2 regions of the Microbacterium sp. PAMC22086 genome follow, and region 1 is predicted to be linked to the other one. Evidence: predicted binding sites of a transcription regulator. Region 1 holds the regulator's gene; the other holds the start of a gene.

Region 1 (5,653 bases):
TCATGCGTCTCCGCCACCAGCATGCGCAGGTCGGCCACGCCGTAGCGGCTGATCCCGGCGGCGAAGGCACCACCGCGGACCAGCGCCGACAGCACGGTCCAACCACCTGCCGAACCGCCGCGGATCGCGATGCGGGCGGGGTCGGCGAGTCCGGCGTCGGCGAGTCCGCGGGCGGCCGCGATCACGTCGTCGACGTCGACGACGCCCCACTGGCCGTCGAGACGCTCGCGGTAGGCGCGGCCGTAGCCGGTGGATCCTCCGTAGTTCACGTCGAGCACGCCGATGCCCCGGCTCGTGTAGAAGGCGATCGCCGCGGACGCAGCGCCGGTGACGTGCGCCGTCGGTCCGCCGTGCACCAGCACGACGTAGGGTGCGCGCTCATCGTCGGGCGCCGACGCATCGGGGTTGGCCGGAGGATAGGCGAAGGCGTGCACCGCGCCGCGGGGACCCTCGATCTCGATCGGGATGGACGCGGGCATCCACTCCGGATCGACCGGCTCGCCGCCGCGCACGGCGATGAACTCGCCGGATTCGATGTCGACGCACCACAGGCCCGCCGTCGCCCGAGAGCCGTTGCCCGAGAGGAGCACCCTGGTGTCGTCGACGGCGTCGATGCTCACGTGGCCGTCACCGGGGAAGTCGATCACGCTCACGCCGCCCTCGGCATCGATCACGACGACCTCGTCGCGGCCGTTCGTGCGGACGGCGACGATGCGGCCGTCGTCGAGCGGCTGGTACCAGCGGTTGCCGAGCACCCACAGCCCGTAGCCGGTATCCGCATCGACAGGAGCGCCAGCAGGGGCGAACGGCCGCGCCGGCCCGGTGGGAGCCACCCCGTCGAGCGTGACACGCTGCAGAGCCCAGCGACCGTCGGGATCGTCGGCGAAGACTAGTTCCGCGTCGCTGAGCCACTCGGGCTGCAGCGCCGCCCGCGAGGGGATCGTGTGCGGCGTCCCGCCGGGGACCTCTGCGACCTGAACGTGCGCGTCCTCCCACGGCATCCGTCCTCGCTCCCAGCCGACCCATGCTGCGCGGGTGCCGTCGGGAGAGAGGGCGGGGTGGGCGAAGAAGCCGTCTCCCTGCACGATCACCCTGATCGCGGACGGGTCTTCGGCGGCGGATCCATCGAGCGGGATCTCGACGACCGAGCGGATGTGCGGCGTGGTCGAGAGGTCTTCGCGCACGGCCAGCAGGCGGCCGTTCTGCACGCGCAGACCGCCGTGCGAGGGGCCCGGGGCGGTGAGGGCGACGGGTTCGGCTCCGACGCTCAGGCGGCGCACCCGCTGGTCTCCTGCGTCGACGAAGAATAGCGTGCCGTGCTCATCGGCCGTCCAGGCGCCTCCGCCGTACTCGTGCACGCGAGAGCGCGCGCTCCAGGGGGCGGGGAGGATCTCGGAGCCGGAAGAACTCCGCACCGTCACGCGTCCCTTCTCGGCGGGTACCGACTCACCCCACCAGATCTCCGCACCGACGAAGCGGGCTCCGTCGATGCGCGGAGAGGAAGCCGCGACGGAGGCCGCGGAGAAGGGCGAGGGCCAGGAACCGTAGGGGGACGACGACATGCTTCGAGCCTAGGCGTCGGACGCCCGTGCGTCAGGACGGGAGCATCGCGGTCTTGATCCGTTGCCCGACGCCACGAAGCCCCTCCCGGTACCCGGGAGGGGCTTCGTCGTGCCGTCTTGTCTCAGACCGCGCGCAGTACCGCGACGATCTTCCCGAGGATCACGGACTCATCGCCGAGGATGGGCTCGAACGCAGAGTTGCGGGGGAGCAGCCAGGTGTGGCCGTCGCGGCGACGCAGCACCTTGACGGTGGCCTCGCCGTCGAGCATCGCTGCCACGATCTCGCCGTTCTCGGCGCTGTTCTGGGAGCGGACGACGACCCAGTCGCCGTCGCAGATGGCGGCATCGATCATCGACTCGCCGGAGACCTTGAGCATGAAGAGGTCGCCCTTGCCCACCAGCTGGCGGGGGAGGGGGAAGATCTCCTCGACCTGCTGGTCGGCGGTGATCGGCACGCCGGCTGCGATGCGCCCGACGAGGGGGACGAGCGCGGCGTCTCCGACCGGGGTCGCCACGTCGGCGGGGCTCTCGGTGCTGGTGCCAGGCAGATCGATGAGCACTTCCATGGCTCTCGTCTTCCCGGGGTCGCGGCGCAGATAGCCGCTGAGCTCGAGCTGTCCGAGCTGGTGGGTGACGCTGGAGAGGGACTTGAGGCCGACGGCGTCGCCGATCTCGCGCATGCTCGGGGGGTAGCCGTGGTGCGCGATCGAGTTCTGGATGACCTCGAGGATCGCCATCTGCTTCGGGCTGAGGCTCTTCCGGCGGCGCGTGCGCGGTGCCTCCGACTCGGGGGCAGAGTTCTCGCTCATGGTGCTCCTTCAGTGCGTGATCCGACGTCCCTCTTCGAATGTCGGAGGCCCGTGGTGGGGTGTCCTTATCGAAACCGTATCCGAGAATCGGGCCGATCTGGAAGATCTGTTCGAGCGTGTCGGCCTAATCGTCGGCGGGGTTTCGAAGAATACTTGACAGATGTTCGAACTCGAAGATATCTTCGGTACGTAGCTTCGCATTCACGGCTCCCGGCCGAGGCGGGAATGCGAACGCTACGCCAACTTCCCCGGTCGCCTCACGGCTCCGGGACAGGCTAAGGAGCACCACATGAGCAGCATCAGCTTCAGCACCGCAGCAGTCATTCCGGCGTCGACCCGTCCTTCGACGCGACTCCGACTGACGACGCGTGGCCGCGCCGTGCTGCTGGCCTTCGCCTCCGTGCCGCTCGCGGTCGGCATCGCGTTCGCCGCACTCAGCGGTGGCAGTGCGATCGCCTCGGGTGCAGACACCGCGGCCGTCAGCGTCGAGACCGTCACGGTCATGCCCGGCGACACGCTCTGGTCGATCGCCACCGGCGTCGCCCCCGACGCCGACCCGCGCGACGTGATCGGTGAGATCAGCCGGATGAACCTGCTGCGTGGTGGCGAGCTCCAGATCGGTCAGACACTGGCCATCCCGGCCCAGTACGTGAACTGATCCTGCCGCAGCGTCGCTGCAGCAACTTTGCGTCATCGACTCGGGGCGCCGCTTAACATGGGAAGGGTGACCCTCTCCCTCAACGATCTCCCGCTACGTGATGATCTTCGCGGACTCACGCCGTACGGCGCTCCGCAGGCGCCCCTTCCGATCGCGCTCAACGTGAACGAGAACACACATCCGATCCCGGGTGAAGTGGCCAGCGACATCCTCGACGACATCGCCGTGGCGATCCGCGACGTCAACCGCTACCCCGACCGGGAGTTCAGCACCCTTCGTGAGTCGTTCGCCGAGTATCTGGGGCACGGGCTCACCCCCGAGCAGATCTGGGCGGGCAACGGGTCCAACGAAGTGCTCCAGCACATCCTCCAGGCGTTCGGCGGGCCGGGGCGCACGGCGTTCGGCTTCGCACCCACGTACTCGATGTACCCGTTGATCGCCCAGGGGACCGGGGCGCGGTGGATCGCCGGCACCAGGCAGCCCGACTACACGATCACGCCGGAGGAGGCCTCCGAGCAGGTGCGGGCCGCCGACCCGGACGTGGTGATTCTCTGCTCGCCCAACAACCCCACCGGCACGCCGCTGGGGCTCGACGTCGTCGAAGCCGTCTACGACGCGGCTCGGGGCATCGTTATCGTCGACGAGGCCTACCAGGAGTTCGCTCCCCGCGACGCGGTGTCCGCATTGACGCTGCTCGAAGGGCGTCCGCGACTGGCCGTCTCGCGCACGATGAGCAAGGCGTTCGCGTTCGCGGGCGCTCGCGTCGGCTATCTCGCGGCGGATCCGGCCTTCATCGACGCGCTGCGGCTGGTGCGTCTGCCCTATCACCTGAGCGCCCTCACCCAGGCAGCGGCCATCGCGGCACTGCGCAACGCCGACGTCATGCTCGGGATGGTCGAGGAGATCGTCGAACAGCGCGACAGGATCACGGCCACCCTCGAGGCGCTCGGCTATCAGCCGCACGAGACGTGGTCGAACTTCGTGCTGTTCGGCGGAGTCGCCGACCCGAAGGCGACGTGGCAGCAGCTCTACGACCGCGGCGTGCTCGTGCGCGACGTCGGCATCCCCGGCCACCTGAGGGTGAGTGCCGGAACCGAGGCCGAGACCACCGCGTTCCTGGACGCCCTGGCCTCGATAGGATCGGCTTCATGAGCACCCCCGCACTGACCCCGCGCACAGCGAGCCGCGTGCGCAGCACGTCGGAGTCCACCGTCGAGCTCGAGCTGAATCTCGACGGAACCGGTGCGAGTCGCATCGACACGTCGGTGCCGTTCTTCGACCACATGCTCACCGCGTTCGCCAAGCACTCGCTCACCGACCTGACCGTGCGCGCGTCCGGCGACACGCACATCGACGCGCACCACACTGTCGAAGACGTCTCGATCGTGCTCGGCCAGGCGATTCTCGAGGCCCTCGGCGACAAGTCCGGCATCTCCCGCTACGGCGACGCGCTCGTTCCGCTCGACGAGGCGCTCGCTCAGGCCGTCGTCGACATCTCCGGTCGTCCCTACCTCGTGCACACGGGTGAGCCCGCGGGGTTCGAGCACCACCTCATCGGCGGGCACTTCACGGGTTCGCTCGTGCGTCACTCGTTCGAGGCCATCACGTTCAACGCGGCTCTGACGGTGCACGTGCGCGTACTCGGCGGACGCGACCCTCATCACATCGCCGAGGCGGAGTTCAAGGCGTTCGCCCGTGCGTTCCGTCAGGCCAAGGCGCTGGACCCTCTCGTGGATGGCGTCCCCTCCACGAAGGGTGCGCTGTGAGCGCAGCACCTCGCATCGCGGTGTTCGACTACGAGTCGGGCAACGTCCATTCGGCCGTCAAGGCGCTCGTGGCAGCGGGTGCGGATGCCGTGCTGACACGCGACCGCGCCACCGCTCTCGAGGCCGACGGTCTCGTCGTGCCCGGCGTCGGAGCGTTCCAGGCCGTGCGTGACGCCCTGCGCGCCCATGGCGGAGACGAGATCATCGACCGCCGTCTGGCCGGCGGTCGCCCTGTGCTCGGGATCTGCGTCGGGATGCAGGTGCTGTTCGAGCACGGCGTCGAGCGTGGCCACGACACCGAGGGCCTCGGCGAATGGCCGGGGGCCGTCACCCAGCTCAACGCACCGGTGCTTCCGCACATGGGCTGGAACACGGTCGAGCCCGGTGCCGACAGCGTGCTCTTCCGAGGCATCGAGCAGGAGCGCTTCTACTTCGTGCACTCCTATGCCGCGCAGTCCTGGGAGCTCGACGTCATCCCGCCGTTCCCCGAGCCCGTCCTCACCTGGACGACTTACGGGGATCCTTTCCTCGCCGCGGTCGAGAACGGTCCGCTCTCAGCGACGCAGTTCCACCCGGAGAAGTCCGGCGAGGCCGGCATCCAGCTGCTGCGCAACTGGGTCCAGAGTCTCTGACGACGCCGGCAGGCGTCATCCGTTTTGTTCCCCGCCGTCCGGCGGACTACCCTCGGTTCTCGTGCCCGCACCGGGCCGAAGAGCTTCCCGATCCAAGGACCCCATGAACGACTTCGCGCAGTCCCCCTCGCTCACGCTCCTTCCCGCGGTCGATGTCGCCGGGGGCAAGGCCGTCCGCCTGACCCAGGGCGAGGCCGGCACCGAGACCAGCTACGGCGACCCGTTG
Region 2 (5,653 bases), 690 kb from region 1:
TGCCGCACCCTCAGCATGCGGCACCGCGGTCCCCGATCCGCGGACCTGCATTGCCGATCGGTGTCGCCGTGACCGCGATCGGGGTCCTGTTGTCGATCGGTTCCGGTCCGGTGCCGTCCTCCGGCGCCGACTCGATGCCGGTGCCGGTCGCGATCATGCAGGTCCCGCCGGTCAAGGTCGCCGCGACCACGGCGGCCGACCCCTGCGCAGACTCCTCGGTGCAGCAGGCGATCGCGAACGGCGATGACGCGGCGACGATCGCGGCGTTCGGGGGTGGCGCGGCCTTCCGCGAGGCCGTCGTCGCGGGCAACGCTCCCTGCATCTCGCTCAGTGATCCGGCGCGGCTGTGGGTCGTGGTGAACAAGTCGTCGCCGCTGAACCCGCCCGAGTACGAGCCGACGGACCTCGCCTCGGTGCCGCTGCAGATGACGACGCCGTCCGGGCGCGTGCGCACCGACGTGGCCGCTGCCGTCGGCGAGATGGCGGATGCGGCGGTCGCTGCCGGTGTCGGGCGGATCGGCGCGAACAACGGATACCGCTCGTACGGTCTGCAGGTGACGACCTACGGCTCGCACGTGCGATCGCAGGGCCAGGCCGAGGCGGATGCCGGCTCGGCGCGTCCGGGCCACAGTGAGCACCAGACGGGTCTCGCGCTCGACGTGGTCGCGTGCGGGACGGGCTGCGGCGGACTCGACGGCTTCGGTGCCACGGCGCAGAGCGACTGGGTCGCGGCGCACGCCTGGGAGTACGGATTCATCGTGCGCTACGAGCAGGTCGGCACCCCGGTCACGGGGTATGCGCCGGAGCCGTGGCACCTCCGCTATGTCGGCGTCGACCTCGCCGCCGCCTATCACGAGGGTGGATTCCACACGCTCGAGGAGTTCTTCGCGCTGCCGGCCGCCCCCGACTACGCGCACTGAATCGGCGCGGAACGCCACGGTTGCGGCATCCGACAACCGCGGTACCCAGTGTCACGTTTTATGGGATGCATTCTCACAACGTCCTGTCCTGGACCGGTTGTGCGACGTAGAATCGCCGGAGCAACGATGCATGAGACGTTCAGGAGGACGGCATGGAACGCGACATCTACGACGAGGATCACGAGGCATTCCGGGACCTGGTCAAGGACTTCGTCAAGCGCCACGTGACCAACGAGGCGATCGAGCGGTGGGACGCCGCGGGGGAGATCGACCGGGCGACGATGCTGGCCGCCGGAGACGCGGGTCTGATCGGCCTGTCGGTCCCGGAGGAGTTCGGTGGCGCCGGCATGCTGCAGGACTACCGCTTCCGCACGATCGTGATGGAGGAGGTCATCGCCTCCGGCGCGGGTTCGCTGGCCGGTGCCTTCGGCATCCAGGACGACCTGGCCGTGCCCTACCTCGTGCACATGGGAACGCAGGAGCAGAAGGAGAAGTGGCTTCCCCGCATGGCCACGGGCGAGGTGCTCGGCGCGCTCGCCATGACCGACCCGGGTGCGGGTTCGGATCTGCGTGGCATCAAGACCAACGCCAAGAAGGTCGACGGCGGCTACATCCTCAACGGTGCGAAGACGTTCATCTCCTCCGGTACGACGGCCGACGTCGTCGTGACCTTCGTCAAGACCGGTGAGGGCAACCGTCCCGACGCCTTCAGCCTGCTGCTCGTGGAGAAGGGGATGGAGGGCTTCGACCAGGGCAAGAAGCTCAGCAAGATGGGCTTCCACGGCTGGGACACAGCCGAGCTCAGCTTCACCGACGTGTTCGTCCCCGACGAGAACCTCATCAGCGGCAAGGAGGGTCAGGGCTTCATCCAGCTGATGCTGAACCTGCCGCTCGAGCGTCTCTCGATCGGTGTCGCCGCAGCCGCAGCCGCGCAGGCCGCCCTCGACTGGACCGTCGCCTACACGAAGGACCGCGAGGCGTTCGGCGAGCGCATCGCCGACTTCCAGAACACCCGCTTCCGGCTCGCCGACATGGCCGCGACCACGGACGCGATGTGGGCGTACATCGACCGCGCGTTGCTCGCCTACAAGAACAGCACGCTCACCGCCGAGGATGCCGCGAAGGTCAAGTTCTGGGCTACCGAGCGCGAGTGGGAGGTGCTCGACACGGGCGTGCAGCTGCACGGCGGTTACGGCTACATCATGGAGTACCCGATCGCCCGCGCCTTCACCGATGCTCGCGTGCACCGCATCTACGGCGGCACGAACGAGATCATGCGCGATCTCGTCGGCCGTCAGATCGTCGGCAAGCGCTGACGTCACCTACGCAGAAGAGGCCCCGGATGCGACATCCGGGGCCTCTTCCTGTCCCTGCTGTATCGCCGGACCTCGGTGCCACCAGGCATTCGGAGCGACGCACTCCTGGCGGCTGACTCGGTTCTCGGTCTTCACGACATGCTGGTCGTACCGGCATTCAATAGAACATAACTTCGAATGTCGAGACCGTTCGCGGTAGAATCGAGTATGTCGAAATTGACCGCGTTGCACGAGGCGATGTCACGCCTCGATGAGGCGTGGTCAGATGCCGGTGACTCCGGGGATCTGTCCCGCGAGCAGCTGATCGAGGTGAGCGCGTCTATCGGGGTGCTGCGGCGTCGGTTGGATGCCGTGCATGTGTCGGTGGCGGCGTGCATCTCCCGCGAGTCGCGTCCAGAGCTCGGGGCGGAGAGCCTGGCCAAGCAGCAGGGCTACCGCAGCCCGGCGACGTTGATCGCGGCAGCCACGGGGGTGTCGACCGGTGATGCGTCGCGCCTCGTCAAGGTGGGAGAGGCGACGGCACCCCGGAGCGACCTTCTGGGTGCGCGTCTGCCGGCGAAGTATCCGCTGGTGAGCGAGGCGCTGGAATCGGGGGCCCTCGGTGCTCCCGCCGCCGCGATGATCATCGGGTTGCTCGATCGTTGTCGGGTCGCCACGGGGGTGGAGCGTGTCGTCGAAGCCGAGCGCATGCTGGCGGAGAAGGCGGCAGGTCTGGCACTCGACCATGTGCGAAAGCTCGTGGTCCGTGCAGAAGCATGGCTCGATCCGGATGGTCTGGAGCCTCGGGAGGAAGAGCGCCGCGGCAGGCGCGCGCTGACACTGTTCGAGCGTGAGGGAATGGTGCATCTGAACGCGGTGCTCGATGTCGAGACCGCTGCGCCCGTGGTCACCGCGATCCGGGGCTATGTGACCGCCGTGTTCGCCGCGCGGAAAGACGCGCCCGATGCGGAGGCGCCCGATGCGGATCGGCGGACGGTGCCGATGATCCAGGCCGACGCCCTCGCGGTGTTCTGCGCGCACGTGCTCGGGTGCGAGCAGCGGGCGCCGGTCGCCGGTGCGACGGTGATCGTGCGGATGAACCTCGACGATCTGGAGGCCGGCACGGGGTCGGCGACCGTGGACGGGGTCGATCAGCCGGTCAGCGTCGGGGCCGCGCGGCGGATGGCGGCCGGGGGCGGCGTGATCCCGTGTGTTCTCGGCGGAGACAGCGAGATCCTCGATTGGGACGGGAGAAGCGGTTGTTCACCCGGGCGCAACGGCTGGCGCTGGTGGAGCGTGATGGGGGATGCGCGATGTGCGGGTTGCCGCCGGAGATGACGAGGGCGCATCACATTCGATGGTGGAGACGAGACCACGGGCCGACCGATCTCTCCAACGGGGTGCTGCTGTGCGAAACATGTCACCATCGCATCCACGACAACGGGTGGCAGATCCGCATCGATACTGCCGGGAGCGGGAGCGGGAGCGGGAGCGGGAGTGGGAGCGGGAGCGGGATCGGTGCGGCGGGGCGGGTGTGGTTCATTCCGCCGCGATACGTCGACTCTGCACGAACCCCGAGGCTCGGAGGCCGCGCACGCTTCGACATCGCGGCCTGACCACGTCGCTGCCTGACCACGTCGCTGTCTGACGACGTCGCGGCTCGACGTCACGGCCCGGCGATGTCACCGCCCGGCGTGTGCGGCTGCGCTCGCGCGGTTCAGCGGCGCCTGCCGACTCCCGCCCTGCGGAGACGGTCGGCGATCAGGATGCCGAGGGCCGTGCCGCCGACACAGCTGGCGATCGTCACGGCGAAGAAGGCGATCTGGGCGAAGAGAGACATGGACCCGAGGTCGAACCACGCCCACGCCGAGATCGGATACACGATGCCCACGATGAGGGCACCGAGATAGTGCATCCAGGTGCCCCAGTAGCGCCAGAGCACGAACAGGAACGGCAGCTCCGTGAAGGCGGCCCACCAGAGATTGGTCAGCACGGTGCTGAAACCGTATCCGGAGAACGGCACCATCACGAGACCGGCGATCAGCGCGACGAGCAGTCCGACGAGCGGACGATGCAGCAGCCGCAGCGCGATCACCGACGGCAGCAGCCAGAGACCGGCGAGCGCCATGCCCGCGAACGGGAGCGGCCCGGTCAGCACGGTCGAGAACCAGTTCATCGGTGCGAGAAGCACCGCTCCCGCCACACCGAGCGCCGCACAGGTCAGCAGGATGACGGTGGGGAAGCGGAATCGTCCGCCGGTGCGGGGCGACCGGCCCGCGACATCCGCGCTCATGCCAGGGGCTCCGCCGCGGCCTCGCGAGCGGCCTTCGACGCGGGGGAGGCTGCACCGACCCGCCAGTACCCGCAGAAGCTCACCGCATTCTTGTCCACCCCGCGCTCACCGACGAGGTGCTTGCGGGCGCCGGAGGCGAGCGCCTGCTCGCCCGCCGCATAGGCGTGGAACGGAGCCTCCGGCAGGGTTGTGCGGGCGAGCGCGTCCAGAGCGAGCGAACCGGGAGCGACGCCGTGCGGTCGCACGATCCGCACGACCTCGATGCCCGAGGGATGCGCGAACTCCAGCGCATCCTCCTCGCTCGGCGTCTCCACGATCGCGGTACCGATGGCGCCGGCCGGAAGCGAGGCACAGATCGAGGCGATCGCGGGCAGGGCGGTCTCATCGCCGACGAGCACGACGCGATCCACGCCGCGCTGCGGATTGAACGTGAGCCCCTCGTCGATGATCAGAACATGCTCGCCCGGCCGGCAGGTCTCGGCCCACCGCGAGGCCGGTCCGGCGGTACCGTCGGCCGCCGATCCGTGCAGCACGAAGTCCACGTCGATCTCGGCGCCGGCATCCGCGGTCGCCGGGCGGAATGCCCGCACGCTGTAGTTGCGCATCACCGGACGCTCGCCGTCGGGGATGCGCAGGAACTTCAGATACCCGAACACCTTGTTCGCCTTCGCCGGCACCCGCTCCAGGCCCGCATCACCCCCGATCGGGAGGAACAGCCGGAACCACTGGTCGAACCCCATCGGGCGGAACTTCTCGATCTCGCCGCCGCCGAGCGTCACACGGATCCAGTGCGTCGACAGCCGTTGCGTGCGCAGCACGACCAGGTGGATGAGATCGGCCGACTCGGGTTTGACCATCTTGCTGTAGGCCACGATGCGCCTTTCAGGGAAGCTGCCAGGGGAAGGACACGACGAAGATCGCCGCCGACGCCAGCAGGGTCGCGACGGTGAAGACGGTGTCCCGTGTGCGGAACGGGACGAGGTGTCGTTCTGTGCGCGTCGAGTGCGCACCGAATGCACGCGAGTCCATCGCGAGTGCCACGCGCTCTGCGTGACGGATGGCCCCGGCCAGCAGCGGCACGATGTACCCCCACCCCCGAGCGATGCGCGCGAAGGGTCCGCGTCCGCCGTGATACCCGCGCACCC

Evidence for each region. Region 1 encodes LexA, which represses DNA repair genes until DNA is damaged. Its sites were predicted from a motif close to TCGAACANNTGTTCGA; they were not measured.
Region 2: the regulator LexA is predicted to act here: its motif matches at 2,398-2,413, upstream of KY497_RS01660 (13E12 repeat family protein).

Annotation. Positions count from the first base shown of each region.
Region 1 is NZ_CP080380.1:2,976,049-2,981,701, reverse strand. It holds gene KY497_RS14795 (prolyl oligopeptidase family serine peptidase) at 1-1,562, opposite strand, end outside; gene lexA (transcriptional repressor LexA) at 1,685-2,371, opposite strand; gene KY497_RS14785 (LysM peptidoglycan-binding domain-containing protein) at 2,661-3,029, shown strand; gene KY497_RS14780 (histidinol-phosphate transaminase) at 3,096-4,181, shown strand; gene hisB (imidazoleglycerol-phosphate dehydratase HisB) at 4,178-4,795, shown strand; gene hisH (imidazole glycerol phosphate synthase subunit HisH) at 4,792-5,427, shown strand; gene priA (bifunctional 1-(5-phosphoribosyl)-5-((5-phosphoribosylamino)methylideneamino)imidazole-4-carboxamide isomerase/phosphoribosylanthranilate isomerase PriA) at 5,531-5,653, shown strand, end outside.
Region 2 is NZ_CP080380.1:350,232-355,884, reverse strand. It holds gene KY497_RS01670 (M15 family metallopeptidase) at 1-920, shown strand, start outside; gene KY497_RS01665 (acyl-CoA dehydrogenase family protein) at 1,073-2,236, shown strand; gene KY497_RS01660 (13E12 repeat family protein) at 2,444-3,553, shown strand; gene KY497_RS16560 (HNH endonuclease) at 3,529-3,831, shown strand; gene KY497_RS01655 (ECF transporter S component) at 3,933-4,508, opposite strand; gene KY497_RS01650 (siderophore-interacting protein) at 4,505-5,380, opposite strand; gene KY497_RS01645 (energy-coupling factor transporter transmembrane component T) at 5,391-5,653, opposite strand, start outside.